Regions from separate parts of the Enterobacter wuhouensis genome, predicted to be linked through region 2. Evidence: predicted binding sites of a transcription regulator. Region 2 holds the regulator's gene; the other holds the start of a gene.
The links. The regulator PurR, encoded in region 2, represses purine synthesis genes. The targets are predictions, from matches to a motif close to CANGCAAACGTTTGCNTG.

Region 1 (4,216 bases), 1.3 Mb from region 2:
TGAGCCTGCACGCGTTCGGTTACGTCGTCTTCGTTGTCGCCATCAAAGACCGGCACTTTCGCCTGCAGAATAACCGGGCCGCCGTCGAGCTCGTCGGTAACGAAATGCACGGAAGTACCGTGCTCTTCGTCGCCGTTTTCCAGTACCTGACGGTGGGTGTGCAGGCCGGGATATTTCGGCAGCAGGGAAGGGTGGATATTCAGCAGTCGACCGGCGTAGTGTTTGACAAATGCCGGGCTAAGAATACGCATATAGCCCGCCAGCACCACCACGTCCGGCGCGTAGGCATCAATTTCCAGAACCAACTCGCGGTCAAAGGCCTCACGCCCTGCGAACTGGCTGGCTTCCAGCGCGTGCGCGGGAATATTCGCTTCCCGCGCGCGCTCAAGGCCGAACGCGTCGGCCTTGTTGCTGAATACTGCCCGAATGGTGCCATTGATTTTCTTCTGCTTGCAGGCGTCTATGATTGCCTGCAAATTGCTTCCGTTGCCGGAAATGAGCACCACGATGTTTTTCATTCGATGACCACACGCTGTTCGGAATCGGAAGCTTTAATCGTACCGATTTTCCACGCGTTTTCACCTTTTTCATTCAGGAACTTAACCGCTTTGTCCGCTTCGTCTGCTGGCAGGGCAATCAGCATGCCCACGCCGCAGTTAAAGGTGCGGTACATTTCGTGAGAGCTGACGTTGCCCGCGGTCTGCAGCCAGTTGAAGACGGACGGCCACTGCCATGAGGATTCGTCGATCACTGCCTGGGTGTTGTCCGGCAGCACGCGCGGGATGTTTTCCCAGAAGCCGCCGCCGGTCAGGTGGGCAATAGCGTGAACGTCAACGTTCTCGATCAGCTCCAGAATATTTTTCACGTAGATGCGGGTAGGTGCCAGCAGGTGATCGGCCAGCGGTTTACCGTCAAGCTCGGTGGTCTGCGGGTCGCAGCCGCTCACTTCGAGGATTTTACGCACCAGGGAGTAGCCGTTGGAGTGCGGGCCGCTGGAGGCCAGCGCAACCAGCACATCGCCGTCAGCCACTTTGCTGCCGTCGATAATTTCTGATTTTTCTACCACGCCGACGCAGAAGCCTGCGACGTCATAATCTTCGCCGTGGTACATGCCCGGCATTTCAGCGGTTTCGCCGCCCACCAGCGCACAGCCGGACTGCAGGCAGCCTTCGGCGATACCGTTGATCACGCTGGCTGCGGTGTCCACGTCCAGCTTGCCGGTCGCATAGTAGTCGAGGAAGAACAGCGGCTCTGCGCCCTGGACCACCAGGTCATTCACGCACATCGCCACCAGATCGATACCGATCGTGTCGTGACGTTTAAGATCCATCGCCAGACGCAGCTTGGTGCCTACGCCGTCCGTACCCGAGACCAGAACAGGTTCACGATATTTTTGCGGCAGCGCGCACAGTGCGCCGAAGCCACCCAGACCACCCATCACTTCCGGGCGGCGGGTTTTTTTCACCACACCTTTGATTCGGTCAACCAGCGCATTACCTGCGTCAATATCAACACCGGCATCTTTGTAGCTGAGAGAAGTTTTGTTGGTCACGGCTTAAATCCCCACGCGATTGCATAGCTAGTAAGAAAAATCGGCGCAATTCTAACAGTCCAGGCAAACGTTTGCGAGCCTATTCTCGGCGCGCGTGTTTTTTTTCTTTCGCACGGACGCAGGCCGCCAAACTTGACTCCGTTCACGAAAATGAAACCGGTTTCGGTGAACTGCTTGCAACGCGAAGCCCCTTTACACATCATTGGACTGAAACCGGTTTCTGTAACTGTTTTTGCAGAAAATAACGCAGAATGAGGGAAAGCGAATGTCAGGATTTAAAGCAGGTTTTCTGTGGGGTGGTGCCGTTGCCGCGCATCAGCTCGAAGGCGGCTGGAAAGAGGGCGGAAAAGGCGTTAGCGTTGCCGACGTCATGACCGCCGGCGCGCACGGCGTGCCGCGTGAAATCACCAACGGCGTGCTGCAGGGGAAAAATTACCCTAATCACGAAGCCATCGACTTCTACCATCGCTATAAAGAAGACATCAAACTCTTTGCCGAGATGGGCTTCAAATGTTTCCGTACTTCTATTGCCTGGACGCGTATTTTCCCGAAGGGCGACGAGCTGGAGCCGAACGAGGCTGGCCTGAAATTCTATGACGATCTGTTCGACGAATGCCTGAAGCACGGTATCGAACCGGTTATTACCCTGTCCCACTTTGAGATGCCGTTCCACCTGGTCACCGAATACGGCGGCTGGCGCAACCGTAAGCTGATCGACTTCTTCGTGCGTTTCGCAAAAGTGGTGTTCCAGCGCTACCAGCACAAGGTGAAGTACTGGATGACCTTTAACGAGATCAATAACCAGGCTAACTTCCACGAAGACTTTGCCCCGTTCACCAACTCCGGGCTGAAGTACGCGCCGGGCGAAGACCGCGAGCCGGTGATGTTCCAGGCGGCGCACTACGAGCTGGTGGCCAGCGCCCTGGCGGTAAAAGCGGGGCGGGAGATTAACCCGTCGCTGCAGATCGGCTGCATGATCGCCATGTGCCCAATCTATCCGCTGACCTGCGCGCCGGACGACATGATGATGGCGATGAACGCCATGCACCGCCGCTACTGGTTCACCGACGTGCACGTGCGCGGCAAGTATCCGCAGCATCTGCTCAACTACTTCGAGCGTCGCGGCTTCGCGCTGGATATCACCGAAGAAGATAAAGCGGCGCTGATGCAGGGCTGCGTGGACTACATCGGGTTCAGCTACTATATGTCCTTCGCTACCAAGGCGACGCCGGACAACCCGCAGCTGGATTACGACGAGAGCAAGAGTCTGGTCTCTAACCCATACGTGCAGAAATCCGACTGGGGCTGGCAGATTGATCCGGTGGGGCTGCGCTACTCCCTCAACTGGTTCTGGGATCGCTACCAGCTGCCGCTGTTTATCGTTGAGAACGGCTTCGGCGCGATCGACGTGCAGGAGAGCGACGGCACGGTGAACGACCAGTACCGCATTGACTACCTCGCCGCGCACATCAGCGAGATGAAAAAAGCGGTGGTGGAAGACGGCGTTGACCTGATGGGCTATACGCCGTGGGGCTGTATCGACCTGGTCTCTGCCGGAACCGGCGAAATGAAAAAACGCTACGGGTTTATCTTTGTCGATAAAGACAACGAAGGGAACGGCACGCTGAACCGCAGCAAGAAGAAATCGTTCGACTGGTATAAGCAGGTGATTGCGAGCAACGGCGAGCAGCTATAATTGCCCGGTGGCGCTAACGCTTACCGGGCCTACGGGACGTGTAGGCCGGGTAAGCGTTAGCGCCACCCGGCAGAATCTCGCACCCAAGCCGGAGCCCAGCCTCCGGCTTTTTCATTTTTGATTGATGCACGTCAAGCAACATGGGTATGGCCTAATCCGAAAAAAGCGGTATAATCCCGCGATTTTTTTGCGGATGCCACCTCAGAGGAGAAAGAGAATGAAGATTGTGGAAGTGAAACACCCACTCGTTAAACACAAGTTGGGCCTGATGCGTGAGCATGACATCAGCACGAAGCGTTTTCGCGAACTGGCTTCTGAAGTGGGCAGCCTGCTGACCTACGAAGCGACCTCTGACCTCGAAACCGAAAAAGTGACCATCGAAGGCTGGAACGGCCCGGTACAGGTTGAGCAGATCAAAGGGAAGAAAATTACCGTAGTGCCAATTCTGCGTGCCGGTCTGGGCATGATGGAAGGCGTGCTGGAGCACGTGCCAAGCGCGCGTATCAGCGTAGTGGGTATCTACCGCAACGAAGAAACCCTTGAGCCAGTGCCTTACTTCCAGAAGCTGGTGTCCAACATCGACGAGCGCATGGCGCTGGTGGTTGACCCAATGCTGGCAACCGGCGGTTCTATGATCGCTACCATCGACCTGCTGAAGCAGGCGGGCTGCAGCAGCATTAAGGTGCTGGTTCTGGTGGCGGCACCGGAAGGTATCGCGGCGCTGGAAAAAGCGCACCCGGACGTTGAACTCTATACCGCGTCTGTCGACCAGGGGCTGAACGAGCACGGGTACATCATCCCGGGGCTTGGCGATGCCGGCGACAAGATTTTTGGTACTAAGTAATCGAATAACGATAAAGAAGCCGACTTTGATAGTCGGCTTTTTTTTGAATAAAACGCCAATAACAATACAACTCAGAGGAAAACACTATGACGCGCCGTGCTATCGGGGTGAGTGAAAGACCGCC
Region 2 (4,216 bases):
GTTGGTGCGCGATGCAGGATAGTAATCGGTCACCAGCGCCTGCCAGGTCACGGCGGCGGCGCACACGCCGACGGCCTGCACGAAGCGCAGCACCAGCAGCCAGGTCGCATCGCGTACCCACAGCATCCCTACACAGCCCAGAGCAAAAATAGCCAGGCCGAGCAGCAGTACCGGTTTACGACCAAAGCGGTCGGAGAGGGGGCCCCACAGCAGCTGCGCGAAGGCAAAGCCGGCAAGGAACAGGCTCAGGCTGGCACTGATGGCGGCAGCAGGGGTTTGTAAATCTTCCTGCATCGCGGCGAACGCGGGCAGATACATATCGGTCGCCAAAAAGCCCAGCACGCTGAGGCCGCCGAGCCAGACTAAAAATCCTTTCCTGGGTTGCATTCTTTTTTTCTCCTGAGGAGGCAGGTGTACGTTGGCGCAGAGTGTAGGGAGTGCAAAGCGGCTTGTGAAACGCTAATATTTGGAAAGTGCATTCAAATTTTTTGCAGGCAGAAAATGTGGTCAGATTATTCTCTTGAAGTGGTGGATGCCGTTGCGCGCAACGGCAGCTTTACCGGCGCGGCGCAGGAGCTACACCGCGTCCCTTCGGCCATCAGCTACACCGTGCGTCAGCTGGAGGAGTGGCTGGCGGTTCCCCTGTTTGAACGACGGCATCGGGACGTTGAGTTAACGCCAGCCGGCGCGTGGTTTTTGAAAGAAGGGCGGTCTGTTATCAAAAAAATGCAGATCACCCGCGAACAGTGCCAGCAGATTGCCAATGGCTGGCGGGGGCATCTTTCAATCGCCGTGGATAACATCGTCAAACCCGAACGTACGCGGCAGATGGTTGTTGATTTCTATCGCCATTTTTCGGACGTCGAGCTGCGCGTGTCGCAGGAGGTGTTCAACGGCGTCTGGGACGCGCTGGCAGACGGCAGGGCAGAGATGGCGATTGGCGCAACGCAGGCGATCCCCGTGGGCGGACGCTATGCGTTTCGTGATATGGGCATGCTGAGCTGGAACTGCGTGGTGGCGAGCCATCATCCGCTGGCGGCGATGGAAGGGCCGCTGAGCGACGACACGCTGCGCAGCTGGCCGTCGCTGGTGCTTGAGGATACGTCGCGCTCGCTGCCGAAGCGTATTACCTGGCTGCTGGACAACCAGCGTCGCGTCGTTGCCCCTGACTGGGGATCCTCAGCAACCTGCCTTTCCGCCGGTTTGTGCGTGGGAATGGTGCCGGTTCATTTTGCGCGTCCGCGTATCGATACCGGAGAATGGGTGGCGCTTACGCTGGAGAACCCGTTCCCGGATGCGGCCTGCTGCCTGACCTGGCAGCAAAATGACGTGTCGCCCGCAATGGCCTGGCTGCTGGATTACCTGGGCGACAGCGAAACGCTTAATCGGGAGTGGTTACGGGAGCCAGCGTAGCTGGCTCCCGTAAAACGATTAACGACGGTAGTCGCGGAACGGGCCATCCGCAACGGAACGGCGCTCGATAAGGCGCGGGTGGACCTCGATGGACTGGGATTCTTCACGCTTGTTGACGATCCTGTCCATCAGCATGTTGAAGGCCGTTTCGCCCAGCGAATCTTTCGGCTGGTGGATAGTGGTCAGCGCCGGCGTAAAGAAGCGGGCGTTACGCACGTTGTCATACCCGATCACGGAAATATCCTGCGGCACGCGCAGACCCAGCTCGTCCGCCGCGCAGAGGGCACCCATTGCCATGATATCCCCACCGCAGAAGACCGCAGTCGGGCGGTGCTGCTGGGAGACAATTTGCTGCATGGCGCGATAGCCCGATTCTGGCTCAAAGTCACCCTGCACGATCCAGTTTTCCGGCACGGTGATGAGCGCTTCTTCCATGGCTTTCATAAAGCCGGCCAGACGGCCTGCGCCGGTATTTCGCTCCAGCGGGCCTGGGATCACGCCAATCTCGCGGTGGCCGCGTTCCACCAGGTAACGGCCTGCCATGTAGCCGCCTTCAAACGCGTTATCAATCACCGAGTCGGTGAAGTCGGCTCGCGCTTCGCCCCAGTCCATCACCACCATCGGAATGTGGCGGTACTCTTCCAGCATGGAAAGCACGGACTCCGGGTACTCGGAACACATGACCAGAAGGCCATCGACGCGCTTTTGCGCCATCATCGACAGATAGGCACGCTGTTTTTCAATGTTGTTCCACGCGTTCCCCAGAATGAGGGTATAGCCTTTCTGGAAGCAGTTTTTCTCAACCGCTTCGATAATCTCGGCAAAATAGGCCGCTTCGCTGCTGGTAGCCAGCAGGCCGATAGATTTGGTGTGATTCACCTTCAGGCTGCGCGCCACCGCACTCGGCGAGTAGTGCAGTTCCTTGATAGCGGCCCAGACCGCATTGCGCGTCTCTTCAGCAACAAAGCGGGTTTTGTTAATTACATGTGATACGGTTGTAGTGGAAACGTTTGCGCGTTTTGCTACGTCTTTTATTGTTGCCATTAAATGTCACTCCAGACCATATCCTAAGCTCCTGAAAAACATGAAGGTAAACGTTTGCCTTCTCTCACCCTTATTACGCAATCTGGAATTGCGACACGCCGGGAAAACGACACAGGACGTCAGGAGGGGGTCAATGGCCGGTACGCTAATAAATTTAGCGTGGAATTTTGTCCTATCTTGATGAAAAGGGGAAGAGCTAAAGTGGATATCAGTTTAAATCCTGGAAGATTTTTGACGTAAACTGTGTAAAAATGAGCAAGCTCACTTTTCGTAGGGTGATTAAAAGGAGAAAAATTGATGAGTACCGATCTTAAGTTTTCGCTGACCACCACCGTTATCGTGCTGGCTCTGATTGTTGCTGCGGGTCTGACGGCTGTACTGCACTGATTTAATCGGGGGGAGCGCTTGCTCTCTCCGAACTTGCCCCGATTGTTACTTCTCCGGCAAAAATCTTTTGCCAAAATGTTAACTTCTCATTTTTTGTGATTGATGTCATGCTTTTGACTTCTTATTCCTGTGTCGCACTCCGACACGGCATCCGGAGTTGACCCATGAAAATCAATTTTCCTCTGCTGGCCCTGGCGATTGGCGCTTTTGGGATCGGCACCACTGAATTCTCCCCTATGGGGTTACTGCCCGTTATCGCCCGGGGCGTAGACGTCTCAATCCCGGCTGCCGGTATGCTGATCAGCGCCTATGCGATCGGCGTGATGGTGGGGGCTCCCTTGATGACGCTGCTGCTTTCTCACCGCGCGCGCCGCAACGCGCTGATATTCCTGATGGCGATTTTTACGCTGGGCAACGTGCTCTCCGCCATTGCGCCGGATTACACCACGCTGATGCTGTCGCGTATCCTGACCAGTCTTAACCACGGCGCGTTCTTTGGCCTGGGCTCCGTTGTAGCCGCAAGCGTGGTGCCAAAGCACAAGCAGGCCAGCGCGGTCGCCACCATGTTTATGGGGCTGACGATAGCCAACATCGGCGGCGTACCTGCGGCTACCTGGCTTGGGGAAGCGATCGGCTGGCGTATGTCATTCCTTGCGACCGCCGGGCTGGGCGTGGTGGCGATGGTGGCGCTGTTCTTCTCTCTGCCAAAAGGGAGCGCAGGCGAACGCCCTGACGTGCGTAAAGAGCTGTCGGTGCTGGTACGCCCACAGGTGCTCTCCGCACTGCTGACAACCGTTCTCGGCGCTGGGGCGATGTTTACGCTCTACACCTATATTTCCCCTGTGCTGCACGATATCACTCATGCAACGCCGCTCTTTATTACCGCGATGCTGGTGCTGATAGGCGTGGGCTTCTCTCTCGGTAACTATCTGGGCGGCAGGCTGGCCGACCGCTCTGTTAGCGGCACGCTCAAAGGCTTTTTAATGCTGCTGATCGTCATTATGGTGGCGATCCCCTGGCTGGCGCGTAGCGAAGTCGGTGCGGCAGTGGCGATGGTTGTCTGGGGCGCGGCGACCTTCGCGGTGGTGCCTCCGCTGCAGATGCGCGTGATGCGCGTCGCGCACGAAGCGCCGGGCCTCTCGTCTTCTGTCAATATCGGTGCATTCAACCTGGGCAATGCCCTGGGTGCCGCGGCGGGTGGGGCGGTAATCTCTGGCGGTCTGGGGTACAGCGTTGTGCCGGTGATGGGGGCAGTCATTGCCGCGCTGGGTCTGCTGCTGGTGCTGGCGTCGGGCCGTCATCAGCCTGACGCGGTGTGCACCGCAGAGTAAATCAAAACGCAGAAGGGCGAACCCTTCTGCGAGTCTCTTAC

Region 1: purM (phosphoribosylformylglycinamidine cyclo-ligase) is a predicted target of PurR. The motif match lies at 1,613-1,630, and genes of this name have one in related genera.

What each region holds. Positions count from the first base shown of each region.
Region 1 is NZ_CP142124.1:3,396,618-3,400,833, reverse strand. Features, by position in the region: gene purN (phosphoribosylglycinamide formyltransferase) at 1-518, opposite strand, end outside; gene purM (phosphoribosylformylglycinamidine cyclo-ligase) at 515-1,552, opposite strand; gene VPX56_RS16205 (6-phospho-beta-glucosidase) at 1,818-3,248, shown strand; gene upp (uracil phosphoribosyltransferase) at 3,466-4,092, shown strand; gene uraA (uracil permease) at 4,179-4,216, shown strand, end outside.
Region 2 is NZ_CP142124.1:2,063,926-2,068,141, forward strand. Features, by position in the region: gene punC (purine nucleoside transporter PunC) at 1-387, opposite strand, end outside; gene punR (DNA-binding transcriptional activator PunR) at 502-1,413, shown strand; gene purR (HTH-type transcriptional repressor PurR) at 1,432-2,457, opposite strand; gene cydH (cytochrome bd-I oxidase subunit CydH) at 2,755-2,844, shown strand; gene VPX56_RS09910 (MFS transporter) at 3,009-4,175, shown strand; gene sodB (superoxide dismutase [Fe]) at 4,213-4,216, opposite strand, start outside.